Regions from separate parts of the Fusibacter sp. genome, predicted to be linked through region 2. Evidence: a T-box and tRNA genes for the amino acid it is inferred to sense, from the RefSeq annotation. Region 2 holds a T-box; the other regions hold tRNA genes.

Region 1 (10,865 bases), on a different contig from region 2:
TGATATTAACATATAATTTTTGGAGATTACTATGTCCCTTTTAACACAAATAAAATTTGATCAACGTTCTCTCCGTTTACTTTCTCGTTCAGAAAATCATCGTGCAAAGGCTACCCTATTAACAACTTTAATTGGTGAAGCTGAAATGGTTGGTAAGAATGATGGTAACCGTGAATCAACAGATGATGAAGTAATTGCAGTCATCAAAAAATTTATTAAGAACATTAATGAGACACTCTCTCACATCGATCCAAACCAATCAGCATATCAGATTGCTATTGATGAAAGGACAGTTCTAGAAGCATATTTACCTCACCAATATACTGATGATGAACTAGCAACTATCATTCAAGCCTATATTGAAGAAGAAGATTTGACTGATGCTCGATCAATGGGTAAAGTAATGAAATTCTTGAAAGAAAACCATAAAGGGTTATATGATGGCAAGGTTGCTAGTGATTTAACTAAAACTATGCTTTCATGAACTTTCTATTAAAACTTAAAAGATTTATCATTCGTGTAGAAAATCATTTTCATGGTAAAGGAATGGTATATCTTGCAAGCCCCTATAGTGATGAAAGTGGTTTTGTACAATCGGTACGCCACAAAGAAGCTGAATTTCAAATTGCACAAATGATGAATGACGGATTATTAGCTTTTTCACCGATTGTACATTGCCATCATTTGGCTATGATGCACCATTTACCTGCAACTTTTGATTTTTGGCAAAACTATTGTCTGGGAATGTTGAACAACGCTAGTGAACTTTGGGTGTTAATGCTCCCAGGTTGGGAAAACTCAACTGGTGTTCAGGCTGAAATTAAATATGCACAAAGTCTCAATATGCCAATTTATTATTTGCATAGCAAACGAGACGATTCTCTTTAAATACAGCAGTATTCAAATGGTTAAAGAAACTAGGCTCTCAACCTAGTGCCGAAAGGCTTTGCGAGTTCGAACCTCGTCTGCTGTACCAATCCCCTCCGATAAATACTCCATAATTCATGGAGATCTCCCAATGCTAATTGACGGAATAGAATTAACAGAAGAATCTGTTGCAGTAAACATGCAGGTTGCATCAGGAACTGCTTTCCCTGCAAGCCCATCTATAGGTGAACTATATTATCTAACTGCTGGTATGGCAGGGTTATATGTTTATGATGGGGCTAGTTGGATTGCTGCTGATGGTGGTACCATAAACGAAAGCACAATTAATCATGATAATATCATGAACGTTGGTACCAACACCCATGCCCAAATTGATGCTCACATTGCTGACACGGTTGTACACGCTAATGATGCTGTTGCAGCTTCTTCAAATGATACTGCACCAGGTTCATTATTTGATAAATTGGTTGCTGGTGGCAATATCACTTTTTCAGTGTTAAATCCAGGACTAAATGAACAATTTCAAATTAGTACTAGTCCAGCAGTAGGTGAAGCCAATACAGCAAGTAATGTTGGGGTTGGTGGAGTAGGTATTTTCAAACAAAAAACTACAACTGACCTCGAATTTAAAAACATTAATGTTGGCAGTAATAAACTATCTGTAACGGATGATGTTGGCAATAATGAAATTGATCTTGATATTGTTGAGGCAAACCTTGTTCACGATAATATTGGTGGTGCAGGAACTAACACTCATGCCCAAATTGATTCACATATCGGTACAGGAAGTATTCACTTTACAGTTGCAAGTATTGACCACACGTTAATTCAAAATATTGGTACCAATACTCACGCCCAAATTGATACTCACATTGGGGATAGTACTGTTCACTTTACAGAAGCAAGTATTGATCACACCAACATTTTAAATAAAGGTACAAATACTCACGCTCAAATTGATTCACATATATCAAATAGTGCTTTACATTCTGATATAAATGCAAAAGTGTCAGCAACAGATACTACTACAAATTATCTGGAAAGTAAAATTGTTGCAGGGGCTAATGTAACTATTACTAAACTTAATTCTGGTGCAAATGAACAATTAGAGATTGCTTCAACAGGTGGTGGTCCTACAACAACAGTTTCAACTTTAGACCCATCAGGTGGTAGTGATGGGGATATTTGGTATAAAGTATGAAAGTTATTATCACAGTCCATCCAGGCATTGACAAACATGCCTTACTTCATGAACTTGAAGCTGATGGGTATGGTGTAATTGCTTCTCCTTGTAGTTGTGTTGATCATATGCACCATAGCCAAGTTAATATGGTCTTTGATCTTGACCCAGAAGATTTTGATAAACTTCGCAATGATCCAAGAGTTATGGATGTTGAAGATTACGATCATGTTTTAAACGTTCCAATGCAACTACATGATACACGTACAATTACGCCAGCAATGTATTACGATGATCCGGTTCATGATAACTGGGCTTTTGAAAGATGTACCAAACGAACTGGTTATAATGTTACAACAGCTAATACCAATACAACATTTCGTTGGAGTCATGAAGGTGATGGTGTTGATGTAGTAATTATTGATACAGGTATTCGATTAGATCACGAAGAATTCAAAGATGAATTTGGAGTATCTCGTATCCAACAAATAGAGTGGGAAGCAGGAATGTTAACATCCAAACCCAACTTTTATACTGATCAAGTTGGACATGGAACACACGTTGCAAGTACTGTTGCAGGATTAACACAAGGCTGGGCACCTAAAGCAAGAATCTATGTGATGAAACTTCATTTAGATATAACTAGTTATGATGATTATACTAGTGCATTAACGGCACTACAGTTAGTTCATGCTTGGCATAATGCTAAGTCAGGACCTGATGCTGGAAGACCTACAATTTGTAACAATAGTTGGGGTTATTATTGGCAATACCCAAGTAATTATCCTGATGCTAACTTTGCAGATTTTAACCATCCATATTCTGTTTCTTCAGTCAATGCTGAAATTACATCAATGGTTAATGATGGAATAGTATTTGTGGCTGCAGCTGGTAATGATTCTCACTATATTGCAAATACTATCGATAGTCAGTATAGTGATGGATACTGGACAGATGCTGGTGGTAATTATGTTACTCCAACTGATCCTAGCAAAACAACTTTTTATTATCTATATCGTGCAACACCTGCAGGTGCTGATAATGCAATTTGTGTTGGGGCGACAGGCTACTTATATCTTACTCCTCCTTTAACTGATGAGACTGCTTCTTTCTCAAATTATGGTTCACGCATTGATGTATGGTCACCAGGATTTTATATACAAGGAGCTGACTTTGCATCATCAACAGGATTGATTAAAAAGAGTGGAACCTCAATGGCTTCTCCAAATGTTTCAGGAATGTTAGCTCAATTGTTAGGAGCGTTTCCAACACTCACCCATGCACAGGTTTTGGATTGGATTTCTGATTTATCTGTTAATACAGTAGTGAGTAGTCAAACTTACAATCCAGGACGTCCTGGATTGACAAAGGTTATGACAAACAGTACAACACTAATGATCTTTAGTCCTTACATGGGTATCTACGTTAAAGATGCAGGAACCTGGAAATTAGTAATGCAGCCTTCTATAAAAGACAGTGGTGTATGGAAATTACCCAAAGAAGTACATATAAAAGATAGTGGATCTTGGTATAAAGTATACGGATAATAAATAAATCTAATTACAACCTACCGAGTATTCAAATGTCCTGCAACCATGAGTTTCGACCTGATGGGATACGTCGTCACAAGTGTATAAAGTGTGGCGAACGGCAGATGTGTGATTGGAAATTACACGAACAAGAACTTCACTTTCATGATGAAAAAGAAAAACCTGAAGTTCGAATCGATCGACACCTTCGTTGTCAACACTGTAAACAAAAACATTATTTTGAGAATTAGTAGTGCTCATAAAGACGATGAGTTTTATATGCAATTAGAATTATTACCTGGAGCAATAGACTTGTGGGAACATGTTAAAGACTATGACGTGTCTTTTTTAACAAGTGTCAAGCCAGAAAAATTTCGTGAACAAAAAAGATGTTGGGTACAAGAACATTTTGGTGATGTTCAAGTTGATTATGTCTACACTTCAAAACTTAAAGCAAATTGGGCAACTCCAACATCTGTTTTGATTGATGACAGAATGAAGTCCATTGAACCATGGATAGAAGCAGGAGGGATTGGAATTCTTCATACTTCTGCAGAAGATACGATTGCTCAGTTGTTAGAGTTTGGAATTTAGATTACTTACATAAGACACTGAAAGACTTCATCAGTGCATGAATTTGATCTATATTCAATACCCCTGCAATGAATGCAAGTACAACCAATGTCTTGAAATCTGTTAGTTTGTTAACTAACATGATCCAAAAGTCACCAACCTTTTCGATAATTTTTACAAGAATGTCTTTCATGTTATTATTTATGATAACCGTTGACTTTTGTGACCCTTTGTAAGATAATGAGATTTATTTGGAGTGGGAAAAAATGCAACGTTCTTTATTTGAATTCCTTGTACTGAATCTAAGTACTGTGGAAATTGCTGAGTGTTATCACATTGCTTTATCTCATGGATTTGTAATGAGAAATCCAACAGAATATTGTTTAGCTGACTTGATTAAGAAAAGTCCTGAAGTTGTGGAATTTCTTATTCCAGTATCACCAATGATGATCAAGTCAGTTAATCCAACTCCAAAAATGATGAGATTACACAATTTAAAATGGGAAGTATAATGACACCAGATAACATCATAATTGGAACTCCAGTATGTTCAGAGGAAGAACTTGACATCCTTTCTGAAGAGGAAACTGTTCGTTTTAATTTTGATGAACTTAGAAATGAAGATGGTGATGTCTTTCTTCCCAATTTACTAGTAAAAGTAGGTCTATTTGAATCTACAAGCCAAATTCGAAGATTAAATAAGGACAGATCTACAAGTAAGAAAATTGTTGATCCAAACGAAAAGGACTTGTGGAGAAAGTTAGAAGATTTAGAATTTACACACTTCAAAATTGGACGAAAAGTATTTTGGTTGTGTGTTGGAGAAGATAAGTGAATGAAAGAATAGTTTTAGTGTTTGGAAAAATTTGTTCAGGCAAAGGACATTTTTGTAAACAGTTTTCTCTACGTACACATATTATTACTTCTTCTATTGTGAAACAACTTAGTCAATTTGATACACGTTCACAATTAGGAACAACAAAACATCTTGATCAAGAAATTGCTGAAGAAATAATCAAACAAATCAATGAAGTCGAAGGAAATGTGATTATTGATGGAATTAGACAATTATCAATTGTTCAAGCCATAGTTGATTGCTTTGGTCAAACTAATGTAGCATTAGTTTGGTTAGATGTTTCCAAAGAAGAATTGAAACGAAGATTTTTATCACGAAAAGATATTAAGGATGATCAAGATTTCGAAACAGCATTACTAAAAGATGCTGAACTGGGGTTGGATGAATTGGAACAAGAAGTTCGAGCAAATCCTAGTACTTATATAGTGAGATATGAAAATGATGCAAAACGGTGATCACACATTAAGTCCAATTGCTTTTTGGCAACAGGTATATATTGCAGCGATTCGAGCTGGTGAAGATAGTTACTATGCAAAAATACGTGCTGATAATGCTGTAAAGGAAATGTTTGATTTTGACATTGATAATTTTCGAATGCAAGACGAATCTGTATAAATATGTTGATCTTCCTTCGTTATGGCTGGAAGATATTAGTTCAATTTTATTAACCAAAGGAGAAAGTAAAATGCAAAAGACACTTGAAATACGATCTGCCGAAGGTGGAGAAGATGCAAAGTTGTTTGTTAACGACTTAGCAGAAATTTACGAACGAACATTCCTCAAGTTAGGCTGAAAGTCTAAACGTATAGAAGTCCGTTCTGGATTTCTATCTCTTCAAATCCAAGGCAACAATTTAAACGTACTTAACTCAGAAACGGGTGGGCATCGCATCCAGAGGATCCCACCGACCGAACGTAGAGGTCGTGTGCATACTTCAACCGTTACTGTAGCTGTAATTGATGACCAAGTGGAAACCAATCCTCTTTACGATCGCCTATCTGAAAATGATTTTCGTATAGAGTGGTTTTCTGGAACTGGTAAAGGAGGTCAACACAGAAATAAGCACCAAAATAGTTGTCGAATGTATCACATTCCAACTGGGCTTATGGAAGCACGTCAAGGGCGTAAGCGTGAGACTAATCTACGTGAAGCGAAAGCTGCACTACTGTTAAAACTAGAGGAAATGAAGGCAAATGAACTAGGTTTAACAGTTGGTGCACTTCGTAAGGAACAAGTGGGGTCTGGTATGAGAGGTGACAAAATTCGAACCTATTGTTTTCAAAAGGATCAAATTATTGACCACCAATCTAACACTAAGATTTCATTGAAGAAAGTATTACGAGGCAACATGGACGTATTCTGGAATATTTCATAAATAATTTTATGAAATTGTATGAAATTCTTGATATGCCAAAAAATTCACGCAAATTAAAGCGTAATGTTCGTTGGCCTGATGATGAAAATCGTTTAGGAAGGGGTATTCAAAGCACAGCTTATGCCCACCCTAAACGTAATACTGTTGTCAAAAGAACAAGATTAGATACGTTTCGTGAACACACATATGTTGAGTTTGTTCAATTGTGTTTAGAACATCAAGACAATCCATTTTTCCCAAAGTTTTATACTGCTAAGAAAGTTCAAGAACCTGTAGAAAATGATGAACAAAGACGTGGGAAGGAATGGTTAATCACAGAGATGGAAAGACTGGTTGATATTGAAAAACCAAAAATTCAGGAAGCATTATTGCACAAATTGATTAATGATGGTTTTTTAGATGTGTACAAAGTCCTTGCAACAGATCATAATTCTGCAATTAGTGAAGTAGCAGCAATGAATTTTGACACTTTTTCAACAGCTCGTCAATTTGATGAATTGTATTCATTACTAGACTATCATAAAGGTCGAGATATGTTAATGTCTCGTTCACCTAATGGAAAACTACGTCAAGCATTAACTTTGCTAAAACCTCTATTCGATGAACATCATGCTGATATGCATGCAGGTAACGCAATGGCCCGAATTTCTGCGGGTGGTCCACAATTGGTTTTTGTTGATCCTCTATTACCTTAATTTTTATTAAAAAATTCGTTGACTATCATATATAGATCCGTATAATAGTTTTGTCGTTTGGGACACATAAGCATTCGCAAGAATGTGAAAGGGCAGTGATCCTATTATAGCTGTCGCCAACTTCGGTTGGACATCCAAACAAGCCTAATACCTCCCGTGAGGGAGTTTTCACTTATAAATGCGGTGGAAATAACTATGAAGTTAGTTATGTAGGAAAGAGCTTTGACTTAAGTGCCAACTTCGTTGGGAACACAAGTCGAAGAAGAGTAACAGGTGGTGCTGACCTCTACATTAAACCAGCTAACGAATAGGTAGTATAAAAGGTAGAATTATTGGTTCGAGACTCGCAATCAAGAGCTGTAATTCAATTCCAAAGGCGCTGAGGTTTTCGAACCCCAGAATCTTGAAGAATTACTGAGTATTCGGCAGAAGAAAGGTATTTCGGCGGAGTGTATTTTGTAGACCAAAAGTCTATGAAGCATTGAGTACGCTCGTCGAGATAGGTAACTAAAGTAACTCATTTGGTAGAGTGTCTGCCTCAAAAGCAGAAAGTAGTTGGTTCGATTCCAACCTTTTTAAAAAACGCAAAGTCGTACTCAGTAATATGTGAAAATGGCTTAATTCCTTACACTTCGGTGAATAAGGAGATTGGAAACTCGCAAGGTGGAAAATCTTAAGTGAAAGTCGCACGGTGGCTCGCAAGCCTTTACTGCTCGCAAGGTAGACGGTAGACGGAAACTTGAATAGCATATTATGATAGGTGAATCGCCGCACCTTAAAAAAGGCAGTCATGCTTGTAGACTTTTCTCGGAAAAGTGGATAAGATAAGAACCCAGAGTGTCGCAACTTATTGGGATAATGTATCGAAGGTACAAGTACTAATGGTGTAATCTCAGCCTATTAACCATAAATAAACCTATGAAAACGCTATTTTTCGCAATCTTGTTAATGTTTCCATTTGTCACCTATGCAAATGATGTTGAGGATTTGAATAAAAAAATCCAAGATAATCCTGATATTACACAAGATCATTTATATCAAAAACTGAAAGTTTTACAGACCCAACTTCCAACATTGAAGTGGACGGTGCATCACCATACTTTCAAAGTAAACATTCACAGCAACAGAGATTTTTTGCTTCAATACAAATATGAATTCTAAAAAACCCCGTAAAACCAAAGCATTGGTTGTGGGTTGGATTATAATCGATAAACGATTTGGTCCTCTATTCACAACCTTTAGCCCAAATAAAGATACCTGTATTTCGATGTACGAAACGAAATTTGGGATGGAATGGAATAACGCTTGTCAACATGGAGCAATTTGTGATAAAGTTTCACTTGTAAAAGGTTGGAATTAATATAAATATTAAATAATCTTCATAAAAGGTAGCCTATGTCATCACAAAATAAATCAGTACATGAGTTCAAAAAACGTGTAATGCCAACGACTTACCGTGACGAACTAGAGAAAGGAATGACCCAATCAGACAAGATTGAGTATACTTTTCGTAAAGCATGTAAGAATGTTGATGGTGTAGTAGGTGGTGCACAAAGTACTACTGTCCAACATCTTCAAGATGTTGAAGCTGTTCTTTCTTAATGGCATTTCCATATTCTATGAAATGTCCAACTTGTCAAGCAGATCACGGTTATGTGTTTATGGGTAGAGTAAATTGCTATCATTGTAATGAGTGTAATTCAAGATTTTCGCTCCATCACACCACAAATGGCGGATTACAAATTACAGGAACTTTACTTGATGGACTAAAACTTAATGCTGATCCAGCCTATGCCTCACAAGCTATCGAAATCTACGATTTTGCTTATAAGTACATCACAAATCCAACCCCAAAACAAACTCGCTTACATAAACTTACCTGGGAATTATAGGTCATTCAAATAAATACATTTTTTGGAGAAATGTATGTCACACAATGGACCTGAACGACGTAAATTGCAATCCAGAAGTCACCCTCATCGTCGACAAGATGATCCTCCAATGACCTTCTGGCAAAAAGCAAAATTGAATCCTTTCAAAACTGCAACTGCTGTACTTACCTTTATTGCAACCCTTGCAAGTATGGTGTATGGATTTTTGGAATTTGTAGCAACCAAATCAGATGTCCATATGTTACGTAGTGAAGCTATTGACGTTGCTATTATGAAATATGAAGATGATTTGATGGAAATCGAATTTCGAGTTACATCTGGACACGGAAGTGATTTTGATGTAATATTAGTAAATCATTATAAAAGACGTATTGAAAGTTTGAAGGAATTAAAGAGAGAAGAGTAATGCGATTCTTAATATTCATTATTTTTAGTTTATGGTTTAGTGTTTCCTGTGCAGAAGAAGCACCACCACCTCAACAAAAAGCAAATATGAAGGTTCTTGAATCTCAAGTCGTTCAAATTCAAGAGAAAATTCAACAAGGTGAAGCTTCCAAAGAAGAAAAAATTTGGTTGAAAATTCTTAAGGAACAAATTAAAAAACAATCCAAAAAATAGGTTGTCCTCCAACCTTAAATTACAGATAATATCTGTTATGTCCGTATAGTTCAATGGTAGAACGGGAGATTCTAGTCCTCTGCGTTGTGGGTTCGATTCCTACTACGGACACTTATTTTATAACCCTAAAGAGAGAAGAGAGAAATGAACTGTTTTAAATATTTCAGTATAAATGTTTTTCCCACCATATTACTAATAATTTTCCTAGTGTTCAGTTTAACAGGTTGTGAAGATGACAACCTTTATCCTTTTATGGTAACAAGTGTTGGAGATCGAGTAACACTCCATTATATTGGACAGGAGAATGTTCTTCCTGAAAAATTTTATGTAATCACACAAGGTTCTTGGAATGGAGATCCCTGTAATCTTCGAACAACTGCTCGTCCTGCTAATGATAAAGCTTGTGGTCAGCAATCCAACATTACATTGGGAATGGTATTGAAAATTCGTGGTGATCGAATTGAGAAAAACGAAGCACGTTTAACTATGCAATATATTGATTGTAACAACTGTCAAGCAGTTGATCTCGAAAAACTTGGAATTGCTCTTCAACGGGCTGCAACAAGTGATGGTAAGATGAGACTATCTGAACGTGTGGAAGAAGTAGAGAAGGTAGCAAATAAAGCAAACATCGATATTAATCGATTAAATGATAAGGTTGATGCAAATATGGATGAAACCGTAGTTGCTGTCAAACAAGTACACGAAAACTTAAAGGGAACACAAGAAGTTGTTATGTCTCACGAAAAAGATATTGGTGAGTTGAAACAACGATCTGAAGCCTATGAAGAAGTTGTTGCAGAGAACTCTACGAAACTTAAAGTAATTTGCAATGACAAAGAGTTTGACATGTGTAACAAACGCGAAAATATGTTTTCTGATTCAGTAAATAGTGGTACAGTTGCACCAAAAGCAAATCACTTTGATTTCTTGAACAAATAAGGAGCAGTAATGAAAATTCCGTACACACCAATTAAAACTGTTATCACTCAAACTACTTGTGATTTTCACAAAGAACATCCTGGAGTACCTTATGCAGGCTGTTGTTGTAGTTTTAATTGTGCAAGTGTAGAATTAACTGCTGAAGAACAACTTCAAGAAAGATTGAAAAAATTTAAAGATCAAATGGAAGGTGATAAAAATTGCCTTCCAAATGGTTTTTGTTTTAATGATAAAACCAACTTTATAATTTAATAAATAAACTTACCAAAAGAGGAGATAACCCATGACATAGGTTTCTAACAGAAGTCCCCCTTAAT
Region 2 (10,865 bases):
ATCAAATAGGAATTTGTGCCAGAATCTTGAATAAAGTAAATGAAGTGTCGTATGCTCCATACCACCGTTATACCAATCCACAGGCATCCAGTAATTAAGGGCTTCCATACTTGCAAGGGCATCGTCATTAAAAGGATCACAGTATCTTAAGAAATACCAGCTTGATCCAGCCCATTGAGGCATTGTATCTGTTTCTCTATGTGCGTGTCCACCACATTTTGGACAAGTTGTTTCGATCCAGTCTGTCATAAGGGCAAGTGGTGATTCACCGTTATCAGTAGGCTCATAGCTCTTTACATCAGGTAATGTAATCGGCAAGTCTGATTCTGGAACTGGTACCCAGCCACAAGTAGGACAACTCACTAAAGGAATAGGCTCTCCCCAGTATCTTTGTCTTGAGAATACCCAGTCACGCAATTTAAAGTTGACACGTTTTTCACCAAGTCCACGCGCTTCAAGGAAGTCCGCAATTTTCTCTTTTGCTTCTGGTACTCTTAAACCATTGATAAGTTCTGAATTCACTAAAATACCATCTGCGTTGTCCGTATAGGCACCTTCTTCGACATTTCCGCCTGATACAACTTCTACGATTGGTAAGTTAAATGCTTTCGCAAATTCCCAGTCTCTTGTATCATGTCCTGGAACGGCCATAATCGCACCAGTACCGTAAGTCATTAAGACGTAGTCTGAAATCCAGATCGGAATCTCCTTTTGAGTTGCTGGATTGATTGCACTAATACCAGCAATTTCAACGCCAGTTTTGTCCTTGTTCATTTCAGTTCTTTCAAAATCAGATTTACGTTTTGCTTCTTCTCTATAAGCATTTAATGCTTCTAAATTCGTAATTTTATCTGCATGCTCTTGAATAAGCGGATGCTCAGGGCTGATAACCATGTATGTTGCACCGTAAATTGTATCTGGTCTAGTTGTAAATACTCTAAGAACATCGCCCGTAGTTGTCTTGAAGTCGATTTCCATACCATTAGACTTACCAATCCAGTTCTTCTGTTGGATTTTAACACGCTCGATATAATCTAGATCATCAAGATCGCTGATTAATCGATCTGCATACTCTGTAATTTTTAGCATCCATTGCGATTTAGAGCGCTTAACCACTTCGCCGCCACAACGTTCGCAAACACCACCAACGACCTCTTCATTTGCAAGCCCAACCTTACATGAAGTACACCAGTTGATATCCATTTCTTTTTTGTAAGCCAGACCATTTTCAAATAACTTGATAAAAATCCATTGCGTCCACTTGAAATAGTTTGGATCAGTTGTGTTGATTTCTCTTGACCAGTCAAAAGAAAGACCTAAGCTCTTAAGTTGTTCTTTAAATCTGATGATATTTTGCTCTGTAACAATTGCAGGATGAATGTGATTTTTAATGGCATAGTTTTCAGTTGGTAGACCAAAGGCATCCCATCCCATTGTGTAAAGTACATTGTAGCCCTCAAGTCTTCTTTTACGCGCCACAATGTCTAGTGCTGTATAAGGTCTTGGATGACCTACATGTAACCCTTGTCCAGATGGATAAGGGAACTCTACCAATGGGTAATACTTAGGCTTTGAGTAATCATTGTATGCCTTGAAGCTTTGTCTTTCATCCCATTTTTCTTGCCATTTCTTCTCAACGGCTTTATGTTGATAATCGTGCATGGTAAATCTCCTTCCTATCTTATGTGAATTGAAATTCTAATACTTGTTCTTTGAATTTATTGCATAAAAAAAGCCCTTCGTTTAGAGACGAAGGGCTCGCGTTACCACTCTAATTGATACTCCAAGATGAAGCATCCACTCTATGACCGATACCGAGGTCAACCGATTGGCACTACTAATTTCATGCCAACAGCTCCAAGACGAGTTCAGATTTTCTTATAACCACTTTTCACCAACCAGAGGCTCTCTATCTATAATACAATCTTACTACTTCTTATCAACACTTACATTATTCCTTGTATTATAATATAAACTCTGATAGATTTCAAGTCAAGAACTCATTTACTTATGCCATTGGTGCATATTTTTCTACAAAATGAATGACTTGCTCTTGTGATAGTTTTGTGGCATCAATAACGACCATTGAGCTGTCACCTTCCCCCATGAAGCTAACAGGTTCAATTTCTTCATATTCTTCATCCACGTCATTGATAATGGTAATTTTAATATCTGTTCCGCCATCTCTGTAAGGAACCACATTATAACCTTTTCCTTTGAGAGTTTCCATGATTTCGTTTAACCCTGTCTGTACAGCTATTTTCATAACGCCACCTCCAAAATAAGTTATTAGATATTTACCCAAATATCACTATTAATCACTCAATCACAATAATTTTTGTGTCTATTTTTTAACGCTTACAATTTTTTGCTTTTTTCTCATTACCATGCTTAAAGTTCCCGGTCGCTTTTGCAAGAAGAAGCTGTACATCATGGTTTGAGGCATTTTCAAGCTTCTTTAAGAGCTTGTCACTTTCCTTTTCATTCAAAATCATAATGGTTTTTTTGTTCCAATTGATAAAAACCTTGCCATTCTTTGACACGTTGTAGTCAAAAGGTTCCTCTTTCAATTTACCTCTAGCATCTATTGGGCTCATTATTTATTCTCCTCCACAACCAAAATATCATCTTTGCCTTTGGCAACTCGCTTAGCTTTTTTTCGATATTCCTTTGATTTTGTCACAATATCCATATCATAGTCCTCTGGATAGAGTTCGTCAGATTTAATATGAAGTGAAAGTCTTTTGTGATTTACCTTAAATTTTTTATTCATCACTTGTACTGTGATATCACCTCTTTGATCCTCGGTGTTAACCACAATACCATTCCTTTTCATCGTATGAATATAGACAGAATCACCAACTTTGAATTTTGGTGTTCTTCGCTTCACAAATTGAGTAGATTCTAATACATTTATACTTTCTTCACTTACGCTTAATGCTTCTGATGACTTCTGGGCTCTTGCTTGCTCTAAGTTGGCATCTGAAATCTTTTCAGTAGTCTCCCCATTGTGCTTTTCCTTAAACTGATCAAGCTCATTTTTTATTATGCTGTAGTCATGCTTCGTCTTGTAAGATACTTCATGAGCGCGTTCAATCAAACTTTGAGCCATTCCCAATCTCAAAGCGATTAAAAGTGCATTGCTCTCGCCGGATTTTCCAATGATTAGCTTATACTCTGGTTTTAACGTCATGAGATTGAAGGCCATACTTCCATTTAAAAACAATGGGTGTTCATTGGCAAAGTTTTTTATTTCGTTAAAATGTGTCGAGGCTAAGATTGTGGCCGCTTTATGACTTAAGGTTTCAAGCACTGCAATGCCGAGTCCCATGCCTTCAGTTGGATCTGTTCCCGCACCAATTTCATCAAGAATAACAAGGCTTCTAGGTGTTGCTTTTTCAATGATGTGTATGATGTTGGTAATGTGCGCTGAAAAAGTGCTCAGGTTTTGTGCGATGCTTTGGCCATCACCGATATCACATAATACCTTATCATATATCGGCAAGATGGTTCCTGGTTCACACGGAATTTGAAGGCCAGATTGAGTCATCAAGACAAATAAGCCTACGGTCTTCATGGTGACAGTCTTACCACCTGTGTTAGGGCCAGTAATAACCAAATGCCGCTTAGGGGCATTTATCACTAAGTTAAGCGGCACGGCCTTTCCCTCTAACAGAGGATGTCGACCTTCTATGATTTGCAAACGATTATCGCCTGTCAATTGGGCTGAAACACCCTGCATTGAACGGCTTAACTTCCCTTTGGCAAATATAAAATCGTAATGCGTCATTATTTCATAGTTAAGCTCAATGGGTTTAAGTTCGTATGCAACTTGATTACTTAAGGTTGAGAGAATTCGATAAACCTCCTGTTCCTCCTCACCTCTCAGTATGGTTAACTCCGATTGGAGTTTTTGGACTGCAGCCGGTTCAATAAACAATGTGCCTCCAGACCTTGACCGGTCTAAAACACTGCCTTCAAAAGAGCGTTTATGTTCGCTTTTGATAGGTACTACATACCGTCCATCCCTTTGGCTGATAATGGCATCAGTGAACAAATGCTGGTATTCAGCACCTGCTAAATATTGATTGAGTTTCTGACGAATTCGATCCTCCACATCACCTATTTTTCTTCTCAACTTGTGTAGTGTTGAACTGGCATTGTCATCGACCTGCCCATTGATAATGGCCATTGATATCGATTCTGTTAGGTCATTCAACTCTGACAAATTTGAAGAATAGCTGGCAATTTGATTGTCCTTGTCCTTCATAAAGCGGATCATGCGTTGACAATCTCTTAAAAATGCTGAAACCGCCTCTAACTCTTTAGGTCTTAAAACCTCTTGGCGTTTAATTTTCCCTAGTGCATTTTTTATGCCTTCTAGTCCGTTAAGAGGAACACTTGTACTTATATTGAGAATTTCATGCGCCTCATGTGTTTCCTTTAGATGTCGCTGTATTAAAACAGGATCTGTCATAAGTGATAATCCTTGAATTTGTGTTTTTGCAGCCTCTGAGATTGCCAAATCCTTTAACTTTTCGATAATAAGATCAAATTCCAATGTTTGATTCATTTTTTCACCATATCCCTTCATCATCGTCATTTTGTTTTCATATAATTTATTTTCACTTGTCTGGTTTTCATCTGTTTGATTTGCTCTTGTCTTGTAGTCTCTTACAATGCTCATATTTGCCTCCTGATGTTTTGCTCTAAGTCATTTGTTTAATTTTACATACAAAAAAAGGACGTAGAATCACATCTACGCCCTAAATTGCATCCAAATGCATTTTCATACATTTTCATATGTCAAAAAAATGTACAAAAAAACCGTGCTTAGCACGGCTATTACAGGTTTTGTAATGGTGTTCTAAACGAAACTGACTGGGTAAACTGGCACGCCAAAAAAACCTTTTACGGCACCAATCTACTCACAATATCAAGTTACTTGTTTAGAACCTTCACACTCACAAAAATACCTCTTAAATTTTGACTTTATTGTTTCTTTACACTTCTATTATACCCAAGATATTTATAATTGCAAACCAAAATATGTTATAATGATTAATGTAACACAATTATAATACAAGGATGGCGTTAAATGGGAAAAGTTACTTGGAAACCCGGAACAATGGTGTATCCGGTTCCAGCAGCTATGGTGAGCTGTGGTACACTGGAAGCACCAAACATAATAACAATTGCTTGGACAGGTACGATTTGTACCAACCCGCCTATGACCTATGTTTCTATTCGTAAGGAGCGATTCTCTTATGATTTAATCAAGAACGGGCAATGCTTTGTTATCAATCTCACAACTAAACCACTTGTCCATGCTACGGATTACTGTGGTGTCAAATCTGGCAAGGATGTTGATAAATTCAAAGTTACAGGCCTCACACCAGTGCCTTCTGTCAAGGTTGGAGCACCTTCAATTCTTGAGTCCCCTGTAAATATCGAATGTGTTGTTAAAGAAATTAAAGAGCTTGGATCACATGATATGTTTTTAGCAGAAGTAGTAAGCGTCTCTATTGATGATCAATATTTGGATAAGACTGGCAAACTTCGTCTTGACCTTGCTGAAATGATCTGTTATAGTCACGGCGCTTATTACGGTCTAGGGGAACTCTTAGGAACCTTTGGTTATTCAGTTGCTAAAAAAGCAAAAAAACCAGCATCAACTAAGGCAAAAAATAACACAAGATCAGATCAGCAGTCGGGCTCTAAATCTCATGGGCATTCACCTTCAAAGACAAATACAAAAACAGCACCCACAAAAGCTAAAAATAAAAAAAGAAGACCTAAAAAGTGATGTTTCTACATGTACATCGCTTTGGTCGACTTAATTTCAATAAAACGGATTGCCTCTTCAAAGCTTTTAAAGCTCTCAATGATCCCGTTGAGATGAAGCATGGATAAGTGTCTTTTGAATCTTTCTTCTGGATCAATCAAAATCAGGTTTTGAGGTTGGTGTGCAAACAATTTTGATAAGTCCAGCACAAAGCAAACCAAAGGGTGATCAATGGAAACTGCCGCACCGATATCCAGAATGAGAAAGTTGGATTCTGTCTTTATATATTTTTTCTTAAGCATCTTAACCATAAGCTCGTTTTGGTCTGTAATGCTTTTATCTTCTAATTGTAGATAAAAAACTTGATGGTTAATCTCTTTAAGTTTCATATAGCACCTCTCTTGATATTTATACTCATTTATCGCCGAAATAATCATTAAACCACACGATAATTTGGTTCATTTTACTGTATTTTCAAACGAACCGGATTTACTACGACTATAATGGAGAATACTATGCTAAAAGCCAATCATTTTTATATTGATTTTATGCAGGACTGTAACGTTGAAGAATATATTAAAGAATCTCTTTCAACGCATTTTGGAGACGTGCAGTTTCATTTTTCAACTGTAGCTGCTGATCATATTCCCAAGTGTAAATATGATCTCTTCATAGGACGTTATGCACAGTTTAGAAAAGTGGAGCATATCATTGCACTTACAAATTATTATGAAGAAATTTTGCTTATAGATGTTCCTGTTGATGAATTCATCTTTAAAATTTTCGCTGAACATGTACAGATAAAAATCATTAAAAAGCCCCTGTTAAACAATGAGCTTTCAAATTACTTATTTAACTATATGAATCGAGTTCTGTTCCACTCAGAACATAAGATCTTAGATAATTTACTTAAAAATGCACAGAATTCAATTGTTCTTACAGACCTAGATGGCAATATAATCTATGCTAATGACTATTTCCAAAATCTATGTGGCTACGACAACGCCGAACTCATCTCCAACTCACCACGCGTTATAAAAAGTGATTTTCACGATGACGCCTTTTACAAAGATTTGTGGTTAACCATCACCAGCGGACAGGTTTGGGAAGGTATTTTTATCAACAAGAGCAAAGATAATACACTTTTCTATGAAGAGGCAACCATTAGTCCAATAAAGGATGGCCACGGCAATATCGAAAAGTTTCTGAAGATCGGAAAAAACATCACCAGGGAAAAACTCTTGCTGGACCATTTGTCTCAAGAAGTAAAACTTGCAAGAACCGTATTGGATTCACTTTTGCCTTCCCCTTTAAACGATGATATCCTTCAATTTGATTATCATATGAATCATTATAATGAAATTGGTGGTGACTTTATCTATTTTAATAAAACAAGCCCTACAACATATCATTTTGCACTTATTGACGTCATGGGACATGGGGTTTCTTCAGCCCTTGTAGCAATTACTTTAACGCAAATGTTTAAGGACTATATCAATTTCAAATCCATCGGTGAATCTGTTAAAGCAATCAATAAGCTTTTATGTGAATTAAACACGTCAGAGAATGATCGGAGCTTGTTTGTCACAGGCATTTTTCTTGAATTTGATCTAAGAAATGATCACTTAAAGGTCATCAATGCAGGGCACCCTGACTTGATTCTTAAAAACAAGCGAGGCGATATCAGCCATCTTTCTTCAAACAATATGCTTCTAGGGGTTCTCGAGGACAATGTTTTTGAGGCCTATACACTTGCTTTATCTCCGATACACCGAATCTTAAGCTTTACGGATGGCTTATTTGAAACCAACAATATCCCCTATGAAATGGCACTTGATATTTTGGATGAATCTTTATCACATCTGGGCAACCAGAAATTTTATGAAGGCATCATGCATTCTTTTTCTAAAAATCAACATATAAATGATGACATTACAATCTGTAAAATTGAATTTAATATATAGGAACATCCATTTCAGCATATAAAAAAACGGGCATCGCTCTTAAATTTAATTTGAGCAATGTCCGTTTTAATTTAATCTTATTTAGTAAATCCATCTCATCAGATTTCATTTACATAAGCTGTCTTTGAATGATTATTTCACCTTGTTTTTGAACTTGATTAATTCTCTAATGCCTGTCGATGCATCCATAATATCGCTAATAGATTTATCATAGTTCAATCGGTTAATAACCTTTGAAATATACTCTGACATATCGACTTCAGCAAGCCAAGGCGCTGTCTTAACTGACTCAGGAATATAAGATAGATTTGTCGTATAAACGCGATCTATAAAACCATCTTCATAAAATTTGTTGAATTTTTCAATGCCTTCAGTGAAAAGGGCAAATGTCGTTGCGATGAATACTTTCCCAGCATTTCTCTTTTTAAGCTCAATGGCAATATCAAAAATAGATTCACCTGAAGCAATCATGTCATCTACGATTAAAATGTTGTTGTCTTTTACATCTCTACCAATATACTCATGTTGAACGATAGGGTTTTTTCCCCTTACTACTTTTGAGTGATCTCTTCTTTTATAGAACAATCCAATATCACTCCCTAGAACACTAGAATAATAAATCGCCCTATCCATGGCACCAGTATCTGGGCTTATGATCAAGACTTTAGAAGGGTCCTGGAAGGCTTCGGATTCATCTGTCAAAAATGTCTTAACGATGTCCAAGGTTGGATATAAATTTTCAAATGAAATCAATGGAATTGAATTCTGAATGGTTGGGTCATGAGCATCGAAGGTGATGATGTCGTTAACACCAAGCTTCTCTAGCTCTTGAAGTGCCATTGCACAATCTAAGGATTCACGTCCCTTACGGCTATGTTGACGTGAAGCGTATAACAAAGGCATAAGAACCGTAATTCTACGCGCTTTTCCCGCCATTGCAGACAATACTCTTTTTAAATCTTGAATATGGTCATCTGGACTTTTTCGATTCTCAAATCCATGCATGGTATAGGTACAACTATAGTTTCCGATGTCTGTTACGATATAGATGTCCTTACCTCTAACGGATTCCTCAATAAAGACTTTACCTTCACCATTAGAAAAACGAATTTCTTTCTTTTTGATCAGATAGGTTTTAGGCATTTGAATGTTTTCAGTCTCACAAATTTGACGCATTTCCACAAGGTATTCATCGATGCGCTGTGCTAAACTTTCACAGTTATCCATGGCAATAATGCCAAGGTCTCCATATGGTACGTGCTGGTAATAATCCTGTTTTTTCATTTAATCACTCCATTTTTGAGCCCTTGAAGCCCACTACAATTTGATTTAGATTCCATTACAATCCTTTATGCAAAGAATTTTCATTGAAGCATCATGCGACTTAATCCGTCTTAGATTAAGTTACTACCCTTTTTAGTCAAAGTATCGACATAAAAAAAGCTAAAGTATATATACTTTAGCTACATTGGTGCGAGATAAGGGACTCGAACCCCTGACTTTTTCCACGTCAAGGAAACACTCTACCATCTGAGTTAATCTCGCAAGTTACCACTCCAATATTATGCCATAAAAATATCATCTTGAATAGTATCAAACAAAAAAACTTAGAAATATTTCTAAGTTTTTTTGTGCTTTGTCTATCTTAAATTTTATATTGACTCACTTGTTCAAACAATTCCATAGCCATTTTTGAAAGATGATCCGCTGCCGCAGCAATTTCTTCTGATACAGCGGTTTGTTCTTCTGTAGCTGAACTCACTTCTTGAGTTCTGGCATTGGATTGGAACATAACTTCCGCAATATTCTCAACAGACTTATTCACTGAGTCACCAAGTTGTTGGGTTTCACTGATATGACCCACAACCAATTGAATTGAATTCTGAGTATTATCAATGAGTGATAAAATCTCTGAGAATGCTTTTCCTGCAACGTCAATTGCTTCTACACCTGAAGTGATTGCTTCACTTTCTGCTTTCGTAAAGCTATTTGCTTCCTTAATCTCATTTTGAATTTCAACAATAAGATTATTGATGCCACTTGCAGACGTCTGCGAATCCGTTGCCAGCTTTCTGATCTCTTCAGCAACTACTGCAAAGCCTTTTCCCGCCTCACCAGCTCTCGCCGCTTCAATTGCAGCATTAAGTGCCAACAAGTTCGTCTGGTCTGCAATAGCAGCGATCGTATCTGAAATACGATTAATTTTATCTGATTGCTCATTGAGTTTATTAATGACGTCAATTGTCTTTTCACTGCTCGCCTTGATCTCAGCCATTTTTTCAACGGTTTCATAAATCAATCTTTGGCTGTTTTCTGCTGTTTTCATGACAATTTCAGCTTCACTGGCCATTTTGAAGGTTTCATTTGCAGAACCATCAAGCTTGTGCTTCATATCGCCCACTAGGGTTTGTGTCTCATTAACATCATTCGCTTGAATTTCAATGCCCTGACTTATCTCTTGAATTGCAATGGTCACATCGGTTGCCGCTTTTCCACCTTCTTCAGCAGATGAAGCCATCTGTTGACTAGAAGACGATAAAATCTCTGATGTTTTAACGATATCTGTAACAATGTGATTAAAGCTCTGAAGCATAAAATTGAGTGCATGGCTAATTTGATGAATTTCATCGCCATCTTCATTCACTTTATCAACCTGAACTGTTAAGTCACCTTTAGAAGCCGCTAACATTACCGTCTTCATCTTGTTAACACGGTTTACAATATAATAAGATATGGCAAAAGACGCCAACAATCCTAATGACAACATAATCACACCAACAATAATAATTGCCGTTTGCATTTTAAATACTGGTGCAAGATACTCTTTTCTAGCCGCATTTATATTGATGGAGAAGTTTTCAAAGCCACCATACATGTTAAGCTTTTCAACACCATTATACTTATACTTAACCTTGTTCATATTACCAGCTACCATATCTGGTAGTGCAGCAGAAAGCTCGTCGATGCCCATTTCATTGATTTTCTTCTGCATCACAAGATCTTGATTTGGATGGACGATGATAAGCCCCTCTTGGTCAACCATGTAAGCATAGCCCAATTCACCCACTTTTACATTTGAAATTAAGGAAACCGCCTTATCCATTTTAACTGCTGCA
Region 3 (10,865 bases), on a different contig from region 2:
TAATATTGGAAATTTTAAAATGGAATCTAGTTTTTCCACATGGTTATATCGAATTGTAATTAACGCCTGTAAGGATGAACTCAGAAAGCGTAAAGAGGCAACTTACTCATTGGATGAAACCTATGATGGAAACGACAATTTGAAATATGAGATAAGTGATCAGGAAAGTGATCCGATTCTTGTATATGAAAAGGTTGAGTTAAAGGCAAATATTGAGAGTGCTTTAAATCAACTTTCTGATGATGGTAAGTCAGTTGTTGTTTTAAAAGACATCCTTGGCTACTCCTATGATGAAATAGGTGAAATTTTACAAATACCAATTGGCACAGTTAGATCGAGGTTAAACCGAAGTCGTTTGGCACTAAAAAAAATACTTCAGATACAACTTGCAGAAAGCTAGAAAGGAGTGAGATAAATGAAATGTGATGATGCACGTCTACAGATGAATTCCGCTATTGACGGCGAAATTAGTCAAGATAATCTATCAAAACTCAATGACCATTTAGATCACTGTGAGCAATGTACTGTAGAGTATGAAGAGCTTAAATATCTAAAAGAGTTAATGGGTGAAATAGAGATGAAGGAACTTCCAAAAGAATTTGAAAGTGAATTGCACTTAAAATTAATAGAAGAACGACGCCTAATCCAAAACAACAAGGAAAAAGTTAAAAAAACTTCTCCGATGGGGAAAGTGATCAATATGTTTAAAGGTCATGGAAATTATGTGGTTGCAGCAGCTGCAGTCGCTTTGATTGTCCTGTTGAGTAATAATCCCTTAAAGATTGCAGGTTATCAGACCTTCAATGCTAAATCGGAAAGCTCACCGATGTATGTCACCACTGAGATGGCGACTGAAGATAGTGCGATGGCTTATCCAGCAGAAGCACCAGCACCTGACATGGCAAAGTTCGGTGCCGCAGGTACAAGGGGTGCAGATACAAATGAAATGGAAAATGCAGGTTTTGCAGTTCAGGCCACTACAATAACAACTTCAAAAGTTGATAACGCACCAGGATATCGAAAAGACCGAATGATTATTAAATCTGGAAATATTAACATAGAGATTGTTAATTATGATGAAGTCGTGTCAGACCTCAAACAAAAGGCAATAGAATGGGGTGGCTATATTGAAAATGAAAGCACTTCAAAACAAGGTTATAATTTAGAGAATGATCTTAAGAATGGCTCATTAATCATCAGAATTCCTAATGAAAAGTTTGAAGAAATGATGGCACTGCTTAAAGGCTATGGTAATGTGATTTATGACAATGTATATGCTCAAGATGTGACTAAGGAATACAGAGACACGGCTCAAGAGGTTGAAAACTTCAAATTAACAGAAGAACGCTTTAGAGAATTGTTAAAAACAGCAAGTGATATGAAAGATGTCCTCGCCATTGAAAATGAGTTGACACGTATTAGGAGTCAGATTAATCAATATGAACGTCAGTTAAAGGATTGGGAAGTTCTTGTTGATTTATCGAGCATCAGTGTTGATATTAGAGAAGTTAAAAGTTTAAAACCCGTCATTGAACCGATTGATGATTCCTTATTTGGTAAAGCAAAGGCTGAGTTTATTCAGACCATTAATGGTTTGAGGTTATTGCTTGAAAATGTCTTTATATGGATCGTTGCAAATTCACCAATCCTCATTATTTTAGGATTTGGTGTGATCGTATGGTGGCGTAAAACGAAGAAAAAGAGTGTTTAATCTAGTATTGAATAAACCTTTTGAAGGTTTAAAATGAAAGGAGAATTTTTATGAAATTTAAATTAATGCCAATTGTAGCTTTATTGATGGTTGCTTTTTTAGTAGTAGGTGCAGTAAATGCAATGCCAATTTCAACGGCAGACGTTGCTGTAGATGCTGAACAGAGAGTTGTTAATGTAACAGGTGAAGGTAAAATTGTTGTAGCACCTGATTTAGCATACATTGACCTTGGTGTTCAAACTAAAAATAAGGATGCTCAAAAGGCTCAACAGGAAAACGCAACACAAATGACTGCCGTAATTGATGCGGTTAAAAAAGCGGGTATTAAAGCAGAAGATATTAAAACAACGGGCTATAATATTTATCAAACTTATGATTACACACCAAATAGTGAAGTTAGAAATGAGTACTACCAAGTTAATAATATTGTGAACATTAAGATTAAAGACATTAATGCTGTTGGGAAAATTATAGATGTTGCAACTGCTGCAGGAGCTAATAACGTAAACAGCATTCGTTTTACAGTTTCTGATGACTCTAAATATTATAGTGAAGCGCTTAAACTTGCTATGGCAAATGCAAACACAAAAGCAAGTGCAATTATGAGCACATTTAATAAAAAACCTGGTCTACCATTAAGTGTGTCTGAAGTTAGCTATGGTGGTGGCGTTTATTATGATTATGCACCAGCTAAAGCAATGATGGAAGGTGCGGCAACGCCGATTGAGTCAGGAGAAATCACAATCACAGCAACTGTAAATGTAGGTTATGACTATTAATAAGGTATTTGATTTTAAAGGCTAGAGGCTAAAACCTCTGGCTTTTTTTATGGCAAAAACATACCAGTACAGAACTATGAAATTTTAAACTTCAGCAGCTTCCATAAGGACTAATCTTAGGGTTGGTAAGATGGCTTAAATCCTGTTTGTAATGATCGTTAAAATAATTTCTAAAAATTAATGAATTGTGGGCTTGATAATATCCCGGTTAATGGTACAATAGATATTGTGCTAGCAACGGGATATAATTTTACCCACGATTTAGGAGGAAGTATGAAAAGAAGGTATTTAGGCATCAACGGGTTAGGCAGAATAGGAAAATTAGTACTTTGGCATCAAATGATTGAAAATCATTTTGACGGATTTGTAATAAGTATCGGTAGAAAAGCTGGTAATTCAATCCATGATATTATTGACTTTATCGTTAACGACTCCACTTATGGTGCTCTTGAAAGATTTATGTTTGGATACTCTGGAAAAACGCTTGATATAGAAATTGTAGATGAAGAAAATTATGAAATTAGAATTAATCAATTTGATATAAAATTCTTAACTAAAAATAGAAATCCAAAGGACATTGAATGGGGAAAGCACAATGTTGAAATCGTTGTGGATTGTACGGGGGTATTCCTAGATCCAGCCCTTGATGCAGATGCTCCTAAGGGCAGTGTAAGAGGCCATTTGGAGGCTGGTGCTAAGAAAGTCATCGTGAGTGCACCTTTTAAAATGAAGGGCCAAGAACTTGAAATGCCAGAAGATGCAACCATGCTCGTGTATGGCATCAATCACGACAAGTTTGATCCAGAAAAACATCATGTAATATCAGCAGCAAGTTGTACAACAACTGCACTTTCTCATATGATGAAGCCACTAATCGATAAAATTGGTATTTCGAGAATATTAACGGCTTCTATGTCAACCATTCATGCTTCTACCAATAATCAAAATCTTTTGGATGCAATGCCTGGAAATGGTGATAAAGACTTGAGAAAAAACAGGTCCGCACTAAACAATATAATCTTAACGTCAACTGGTGCTGCAAAAGCACTTGAGTTTATTTTGCCTGAGATAAAGAAGATCGGTTTCATGGCAGATTCTGTAAGAATTCCAACAAGTACAGTCTCTTTAGTGGCGTTGAACCTTACATTTAGAACCAAACTTGAAGATTCTGGTGAACCCGTGATCAACGATGAGTATATCAACGAGATTTATAAGTTAGCATCTCAAAATGGTCAAAAGGGATATCTGGTTTATTCAGACAAGCAAAACGTTTCTTCAGATCTTAGAGGCTTTAAAGCTTCTGCAGTTATTGAAGGGGTGGAAACAGCTACAAAAACAGGCTTTTTACCTTTGCCAAGCCAGTTAATTCATAATATTGGCGCACAGGGTGAGCTCAATATTCCTGTAACACATGCTAAAATTTTCGGTTGGTATGACAACGAGTTTGGGAGCTATGTCAACTCGCTTTCAAACATCTTGATTCATATTGACAAATCACTGTAATTTATATAAAAGATTTGATACCATTGTATATAAGGGTTTTCAGAATTGAGATAAGTCTCTCAATGATGAAAACTCTTTTTTTTTCATCATCAAGACCCCACCTTTTAATAAACAAACATGTTATAATATTTTATATGACTAAAATCAAGGAGAAGACTATGAACCGGATTGTAATTGTAGATGGGAATAGCTTAATCAATAGAGCTTTTTTTGCAATGTCAGAGTTAAGGACCAGTAAAGGCATATACACAGGCGGTGCACTGGGGTTGACCACCATGATATTTGGATTGATGGATGAATTTAATCCAGATTATTTTTGTGTCGCTTTTGATATGAAGGGACCGACGTTTAGGCACCATGTTTATGACCAATATAAGGGGACTCGAAAGGGGATGCCAAATGAACTGGCAATGCAAATGCCAATTGTTAAGGAAATTTTAGACGCATTAAAAATTCCAAGAGTTGAACTTTCTGGCTATGAGGCAGATGACCTCATAGGAACAATCGCACATTATTTCTCAGACCAGGGCATTGAAGCTCATGTGATCACAGGAGATAAGGATGCACTTCAGCTTGTTCGAGAAAATATTCATGTTCATATCACAAAGAAGGGCATTACACAGCTCAAGGAATATAAAAATGAAGATATAATTGAAGAACTAGGTGTGGATGCATATCACGTGATTGATTACAAGGGCCTAAGCGGGGACACCTCAGATAATATTCCAGGGATACCAAGTGTTGGGCCTAAAACTGCTGCCAAGCTTCTTGCGGAGTTTGGAACAGTTGAAAACTTAATTATGAATGTTGAACAAGTCACTAATAAAAGGTGGAAGGAGCTCGTGATTAATTTTGGAGATCAAGCCATGCTCAGCAAGCGCCTTGCCACAATTATGGTAAATGTTCCCGTAGAACTCAGTACGGAAATGTTTAGGTTACAAGAACCTGACATGGAGACCTCTATTAATCTTTTTAGAGAATATGAAATGAACAGCCTGCTCAATAAATTAAAGGTTAAAACAGAGGTCATTGAACAGAAGACGGATGTTGAAACCATTAATATTGAGCAGTTGACTAAGCTAATAGAAAAAGAAAAAGCATTTTCTTTTAAAATTCTTTATAACAAGGTCACTCTTAGAGAAGATCCCTTTATATGTGCTGCCTTTAAGGTTGAGGATCAGATTTGTATTTTAGACGATGAAACTGAATTTTTAAGCCTTAAACCTATCTTTGAAGATGATGCCATCCATAAATTTGGATATGATTTGAAGAATGAGTATTTGTATTTAATGCAAAAGGGCATAGACCTAAAGGGGGCCAAGTTCGATGGCTATATCGCCGCTTATTTGGTTGATCCGAGTCGAAGAGGCTATGATTTAAGTGAACTCGTATTTGAGCACAGTTCCATGAAAATTTTGTCTGAGGAAGAGCTCCTCGGAAAAGGTGCTAAGAAGTTGACACCAGAAAAAGTGGAAAAAGAAAAGCTTCATCAGTACGCACAGGGGTTGGTTATCGGAATTGACGTTTTGGTTAAGGCACTTGGCGCTAAACTGGAAGAAGGGCACTTTATCAAACTCTTTGAAGAGGTTGAAGTTCCCTTGGTTAAAATTCTTTCGGATATTGAATATACGGGCTTCAATATTGATGTAAAGGAAATTGATATTATTGATGAACTGCTTACCAAGCAGATTGCTGAAATAGAAGCAGAAATCTACAATCTTTCTGGAGAAGCCTTCAACATCAATTCACCAAAACAACTGGGTGTCATATTGTTTGAAAAATTGGGTTTGCCACCTCAAAAGAAAACAAAAACAGGATATTCAACTTCACATGATATACTAGAAAAGCTGGCTTCAAAGCATCCGATTGTTTCTGAAGTAATAGAATATCGTACGTATACAAAACTGAAATCGACTTACATTGATGGGTTAAGGGCAGCTTTAAATCCATTGACGGGTAGAGTTCATACTTCTTTAAACCAAACAATAGCTGTTACTGGTCGTCTTAGTTCAACAGAACCAAACCTTCAGAATATACCGATTAGACTGCCAATAGGTAGAAAGATTAGAAAATTCTTCATACCAGATGAAGGTTGCATTTTGCTAGACGCGGACTACTCTCAAATTGAACTAAGGGTATTGGCCCATTTATCAAAGGATCCAACACTTCTGGAAGCCTTTACACAAAATCTCGACATTCATACTAAGACAGCTTCACAGGTTTTTGGCATAGAGGAAAGTGAAGTGACATCTCTACAAAGAAGTCATGCCAAAGAAGTCAATTTTGGTATTGTATATGGCATGGGTGATTTTGGTCTTGGAGAAAGTCTGGGCATAACGCGAAAAGAAGCTAAAACCTATATTGAAAATTACTTTAGAAGCTATCCAAATGTACAAGGCTTTATGGACAGCGTCATCGAAAAGTGTAAAGAGGATGGTTATGTGGAAACTGTTTTAGGTCGACGACGTGATATTGCCGACATTTCTAACAGTAATTTCATGTTGAGATCTGCAGCGGAGAGAATCGCAAGAAACACTCCTATTCAAGGGTCAGCTGCTGATATTATAAAAATTGCGATGATTAAAGTCTTTGAACGCCTAGCAGCAGAAAAACTTAGATCAAAATTGATTTTACAGGTACACGATGAACTCATCCTTAATGTTCCACTTGATGAGCTAGAACAGGTTAAGGTCCTACTTAAAGAGAGTATGGAATCTGCATATGATTTACTGGTGCCTTTAAAAGTTGACATGAACACAGGAGAGAGCTGGTACGATGCGAAATAAAAGTAAAATTATTGGCATCACAGGAGGAATCGGGAGTGGCAAGAGTGCTGTTTCTAAAATTCTATTGAAGATTGGTTATCCTGTGGTGGATGCTGATGTTATTTCGAGACATATCTTGGAAAAGGGTAGTGATGCTTACTTTGAAGTTATCGCAGAGTTTGGACATGTGATTTTACAGGAAACAGGTGAGATTGATCGAAAAAAGCTAGGCGAAATTATTTTTAATCACGAGGTTGAGCGTGTAAAACTCAATGGTATTGTTCATCCAGCGGTATATAAGGAAATCAATAGACAGGTGGAGGCGTATATTGGGCTTTACAAGCTCGTATTTGTGGATGTACCACTACTTATAGAAAATGCTAGGATGAGTGATTATGATGAAGTGTGGGTCGTATATGCAAGTGATGAGATTAGAGTTAAACGCATATGTGAAAGGGATCATGTAGATGAAGCCTATGCGAAAGTTAAAATCAATGCTCAAATGCCACTGGCTAAAAAAGTAGAGCTTGCGACTAGAGTAATTATGAATGAAGACACTTTAGAAGACCTTGAAAATAGAGTTGCTCATCTGGTGAATTCGATAATAAAATAACGAACGTTGCCTTAAATGTTTAAATTGTTTATAATGTAAATGACTAATTTTTAGGAAGGTAATATAGAAATGAAAGAGATGAAAAGTTTAGCTGATATAGATAGTATCCAAATCGCAGATGATCGGAAATTATTTTCAGCATCACATGATGAAATCGTTAATGGTTTAACAACAGATGTTTATTTTTTGAGAACTTTGGATATTCTAAATGAGCTTGAACTCGCTGATGCAGAGGTTGTAGCAGAAATATTTCCTAGAAAACCGGGAATCTTTGTTGGTTTAGAGGAAGTACTCTATTTATTAAAGGATAAAAACCTTCAAATTGATGCTATTTCTGAAGGTGAATCTTTCGTTGAGAAAGACACTGTTATTAGAATAAAAGGCAAGTATAGTGATTTTGCAATATTTGAAACGACAATTTTAGGCATGCTTGCAAGCAGCTCTGGATGGGCGACGGCAGCAAAAGAAGTAAAGGAAGCTTGTGGCGAGAAATTCTTTTTGTGTTTTGGCGCAAGACATGTACATCCTGCCGTAGCACCAGTAATGGAAAGAGCAGCTGTTATCGGTGGCGCAGGTGGCGCAAGCTGTATCTTGGCAGCCTTACTCAGTAACATAAAGCCTTCTGGCACTGTACCACATAGCGCTATGTTGATCGCAGGTGACACCCTTAAAATTGCTAAAAAATATGATGAGATTGCGGCACCAGACCACAATCGTATAGTTTTAATCGATACCTTTAAGGACGAAGTTGAGGAAGCAATACGAATTGCCAAAGAACTCAATGGAAAGCTTTATGGCATTAGACTGGATACACCAAGTGAAAGAGGTGGTGTAACCGCTGGTTTGGTAAAAGAGATGCGCGCTAAGCTAGACCTAGAAGGGTTTTCCAATGTTAAGATCTTTGTTTCAGGTGGCCTTTATCCTGAGAAAATTAGACTTCTCAGTGAAGCGGGTGCCGACTCATTTGGTGTAGGTAGTTACATTTCTGCGGCATCGCCAATTGACATGACCATGGATATCAAAATGGTCAATGGCAAGGCTGTTGCTAAAAGAGGTAGAATTCCAGGCATGGTTGAGAACCCGAAACTTAAGAGAATACGTGACTTCAAATAGCAACCAATCAATTGATTAAAAGCCTCTGCATTTAGTGATGCAGGGGCTTTCTTACTAAATACAACAAAATTTGAGCCGAAAGCTGTGATGAGAAATGTTCAATCTCAAACACCGTCAGCGAAAATTGGTTTGAGACATCGAAAGTGACTCAAATGTTGTTATAGGGGCTATAATAAGCACTTATAAGAAATGTTCAGCATCAACCAGGGGTAGTAAAGCGCTTTAGAGATGTTGAGAGATGACTGCCCATAAGCTATTATGAATCCTAGACTTTAACAGGTAATGTGCCAAGAAAATATTTTAGAGCCATATTAGGCTTAAGCAGAGGGGCAATTATTGGCGTTGTTTTGACATAAAAAAAACAACCAACTGTAATCAGTTGATTGCTTTTTATAAATGGTGCGGATGGCGGGATTTGAACCCGCACGAGCGTTGCTCACTACCCCCTCAAGATAGCGTGTCTGCCGTTCCACCACATCCGCACGTTGCTTTTTTATTATAGTGACATTAGCTATAAAAGTCAAGGGCTTATTTGAAAAAAAGTATGCATTTTCAAAGGTTGAGAGAACTGGAATATTAGAAGTCAATGGTTTCAATGGCTGTAGAAATTATCTGAATATAACAACTTTTTGTGACCACCAATAAAGGTTTGTTTTCTTAGGGCAAAGTTTTTTCGAATAATCTTTTTAAGGAAGGTTTGACTTTTAAAAGGATGAAAATCTTGATACAATAATAAACGCATGCGAAGTCAAGAGAGATGGCTTTAATAAATATATTGAGGTGAGTAATGGATATTTTGATATTAGCGTTAATTGTATTTTTGGCTTCATTAATTCAAGGGGCTACGAGCTTTGGCTTCTCACTAGTAGCTTTGCCTTTAATGGGCTTCATTCTTAATTTAAAAGAGATTGTCCCCCTACTTGTTATTTTAAGTTTAGTCCTGAATATTTTAATTGCGCTACAATTAAAAATGAAACCCAATATCAAGGAAATCTTCTTACTATTTATATTTGGCATTATTGCAATTCCCTTTGGTGTAAAGTTGCTCTTAATTGTGGATGAATTTATATTAAAGAAAGCGGTCAGCATATTTTTGATTGTTGTAGCCATTATGATGGCAAGGGGCTATAAAATCGAGATTAAAAATAAAAATCTCGCTTTAATAATTACTGGGACATTAAGCGGTGTGCTTAATGGTTCCGTGTCACTAAGTGGACCACCGATCGTCATACTGCTTTCAAATGATCAGAAGAATAGAGATGATTTTAGGATTAGTTTAACGTCCTTGTTTATACTTTTTAATCTTTTTACGGTTTTAATGTATTTAAATAAGGGCTTGCTATCGGTTTCTATAATGACCTCTTATCTGCCCATTGTGCCTTTTTTATTCGCTGGAACGTTTATTGGCGTGAAAATTGGGAATAAAATTGATGAAGGCAAATTTAAGCAAATTGTGTTGTATTTATTAGTTATAATGGGTATAATAAATTTGTTTTAACAATACAGGTATTTGAAACTAGACCTTTAAACTAAGACTTCTAGTGTATATAGAGAGGGGATAAACTATGGGCAAAAGAATTCTGATAGTGGACGATGCAATGTTTATGAGAAAATTGATGAGTGATATTCTTCAGAAGGCAGGTTATGAAGTCGTTGCAGAAGCGGGAAATGGTGAAGAGGCTTTTGATAAATACAAAGAATTCAAACCTGATTTGGTGACAATGGATATCACCATGCCAGACGTCAATGGTATAGATGGGGTTAGGATGATCACATCAGCTTTTCCTGATGCAAAAGTATTGATGTGCAGTGCCATGGGACAGGAAGGTATGGTTATTGATTCTGTTAAAGCAGGCGCTAAGGGTTTCATCGTAAAACCTTTTGTTGCTGAAAAAGTTATTGCTGAAGTTCAGAAGTTAATTGGTTAGTCAAATTTTAACATCAATAAAATTTTATGATTATACGGTCAATTGAACCTCGTCTAGGGTTTGATTGACCTTTTTTATTGTCTATCTATAGATTTGATCAGAGTGTTCAACTTGCGAAAAGCGGTTAGATGGGAACGTTAACGTAAAATTCAATACAAGGTTTTGACCTTAAATGCTTATATAAAAGAAAATTTGTGTCGAAAGCTGTTATGAGAAATGTTCAATCTCAACAGAATTGCTTTGAGACATCGGAGTCGACGCGTGGGTTGTTGTTTCGTTTGAAGAAAAATATGGTAAAGGATTGTTGAATGATATTTTATTAACGACATTTTAGGGATTCTAAGATATTTTACTGCATTTTTTAAAATATAAGTATAGTTTTTTTAAAATGAATTGGATATACTGATTGAAAAGGGTTTAACTATTAGTATATCCAATAGGTGCGGGACGCAA

Evidence for each region. The T-box of region 2 lies ahead of leuS (leucine--tRNA ligase). A T-box ahead of a tRNA ligase gene usually reads a tRNA of that ligase, here a tRNA-Leu.
Region 1: it has a tRNA-Leu gene. The T-box ahead of leuS (leucine--tRNA ligase) is inferred to sense a tRNA for this amino acid. The anticodon was not compared.
Region 3: it has a tRNA-Leu gene. The T-box ahead of leuS (leucine--tRNA ligase) is inferred to sense a tRNA for this amino acid. The anticodon was not compared.

What each region holds. Positions count from the first base shown of each region.
Region 1 covers NZ_JBVBZF010000001.1:275,226-286,090, forward strand. The annotation lists gene AC220I_RS02275 (hypothetical protein) at 1-16, shown strand, start outside; gene AC220I_RS02280 (GatB/YqeY domain-containing protein) at 32-484, shown strand; gene AC220I_RS02285 (DUF1937 family protein) at 481-888, shown strand; tRNA gene AC220I_RS02290 (tRNA-Glu) at 891-976, shown strand; gene AC220I_RS02295 (hypothetical protein) at 947-2,089, shown strand; gene AC220I_RS02300 (S8 family serine peptidase) at 2,086-3,615, shown strand; gene AC220I_RS02305 (hypothetical protein) at 3,709-4,191, shown strand; gene AC220I_RS02310 (hypothetical protein) at 4,193-4,363, opposite strand; gene AC220I_RS02315 (hypothetical protein) at 4,437-4,682, shown strand; gene AC220I_RS02320 (hypothetical protein) at 4,670-5,005, shown strand; gene AC220I_RS02325 (AAA family ATPase) at 5,002-5,481, shown strand; gene AC220I_RS02330 (hypothetical protein) at 5,465-5,641, shown strand; partial or broken gene AC220I_RS02335 (PCRF domain-containing protein) at 5,607-5,963, shown strand; gene AC220I_RS02340 (peptide chain release factor-like protein) at 5,994-6,401, shown strand; gene AC220I_RS02345 (hypothetical protein) at 6,410-7,096, shown strand; tRNA gene AC220I_RS02350 (tRNA-Leu) at 7,601-7,675, shown strand; gene AC220I_RS02355 (hypothetical protein) at 8,015-8,257, shown strand; gene AC220I_RS02360 (hypothetical protein) at 8,537-8,698, shown strand; gene AC220I_RS02365 (hypothetical protein) at 8,716-8,988, shown strand; gene AC220I_RS02370 (hypothetical protein) at 9,023-9,394, shown strand; gene AC220I_RS02375 (hypothetical protein) at 9,394-9,606, shown strand; gene AC220I_RS02380 (hypothetical protein) at 9,751-10,548, shown strand; gene AC220I_RS02385 (hypothetical protein) at 10,558-10,800, shown strand.
Region 2 covers NZ_JBVBZF010000063.1:1,681-12,545, reverse strand. The annotation lists gene leuS (leucine--tRNA ligase) at 1-1,662, opposite strand, end outside; T-box leader at 1,743-1,952, opposite strand; gene AC220I_RS09865 (YkuS family protein) at 2,009-2,266, opposite strand; gene AC220I_RS09860 (hypothetical protein) at 2,352-2,597, opposite strand; gene AC220I_RS09855 (endonuclease MutS2) at 2,597-4,687, opposite strand; gene AC220I_RS09850 (flavin reductase family protein) at 5,099-5,806, shown strand; gene AC220I_RS09845 (hypothetical protein) at 5,812-6,174, opposite strand; gene AC220I_RS09840 (SpoIIE family protein phosphatase) at 6,301-7,749, shown strand; gene AC220I_RS09835 (ribose-phosphate pyrophosphokinase) at 7,882-9,033, opposite strand; tRNA gene AC220I_RS09830 (tRNA-Val) at 9,219-9,294, opposite strand; gene AC220I_RS09825 (methyl-accepting chemotaxis protein) at 9,395-10,865, opposite strand, start outside.
Region 3 covers NZ_JBVBZF010000087.1:61-10,925, reverse strand. The annotation lists gene AC220I_RS11430 (RNA polymerase sigma factor) at 1-400, shown strand, start outside; gene AC220I_RS11425 (DUF4349 domain-containing protein) at 416-1,711, shown strand; gene AC220I_RS11420 (SIMPL domain-containing protein) at 1,762-2,490, shown strand; gene AC220I_RS11415 (type I glyceraldehyde-3-phosphate dehydrogenase) at 2,764-3,993, shown strand; gene polA (DNA polymerase I) at 4,152-6,779, shown strand; gene coaE (dephospho-CoA kinase) at 6,769-7,371, shown strand; gene AC220I_RS11400 (nicotinate phosphoribosyltransferase) at 7,441-8,484, shown strand; tRNA gene AC220I_RS11395 (tRNA-Leu) at 8,882-8,966, opposite strand; gene AC220I_RS11390 (sulfite exporter TauE/SafE family protein) at 9,272-9,982, shown strand; gene AC220I_RS11385 (response regulator) at 10,050-10,412, shown strand.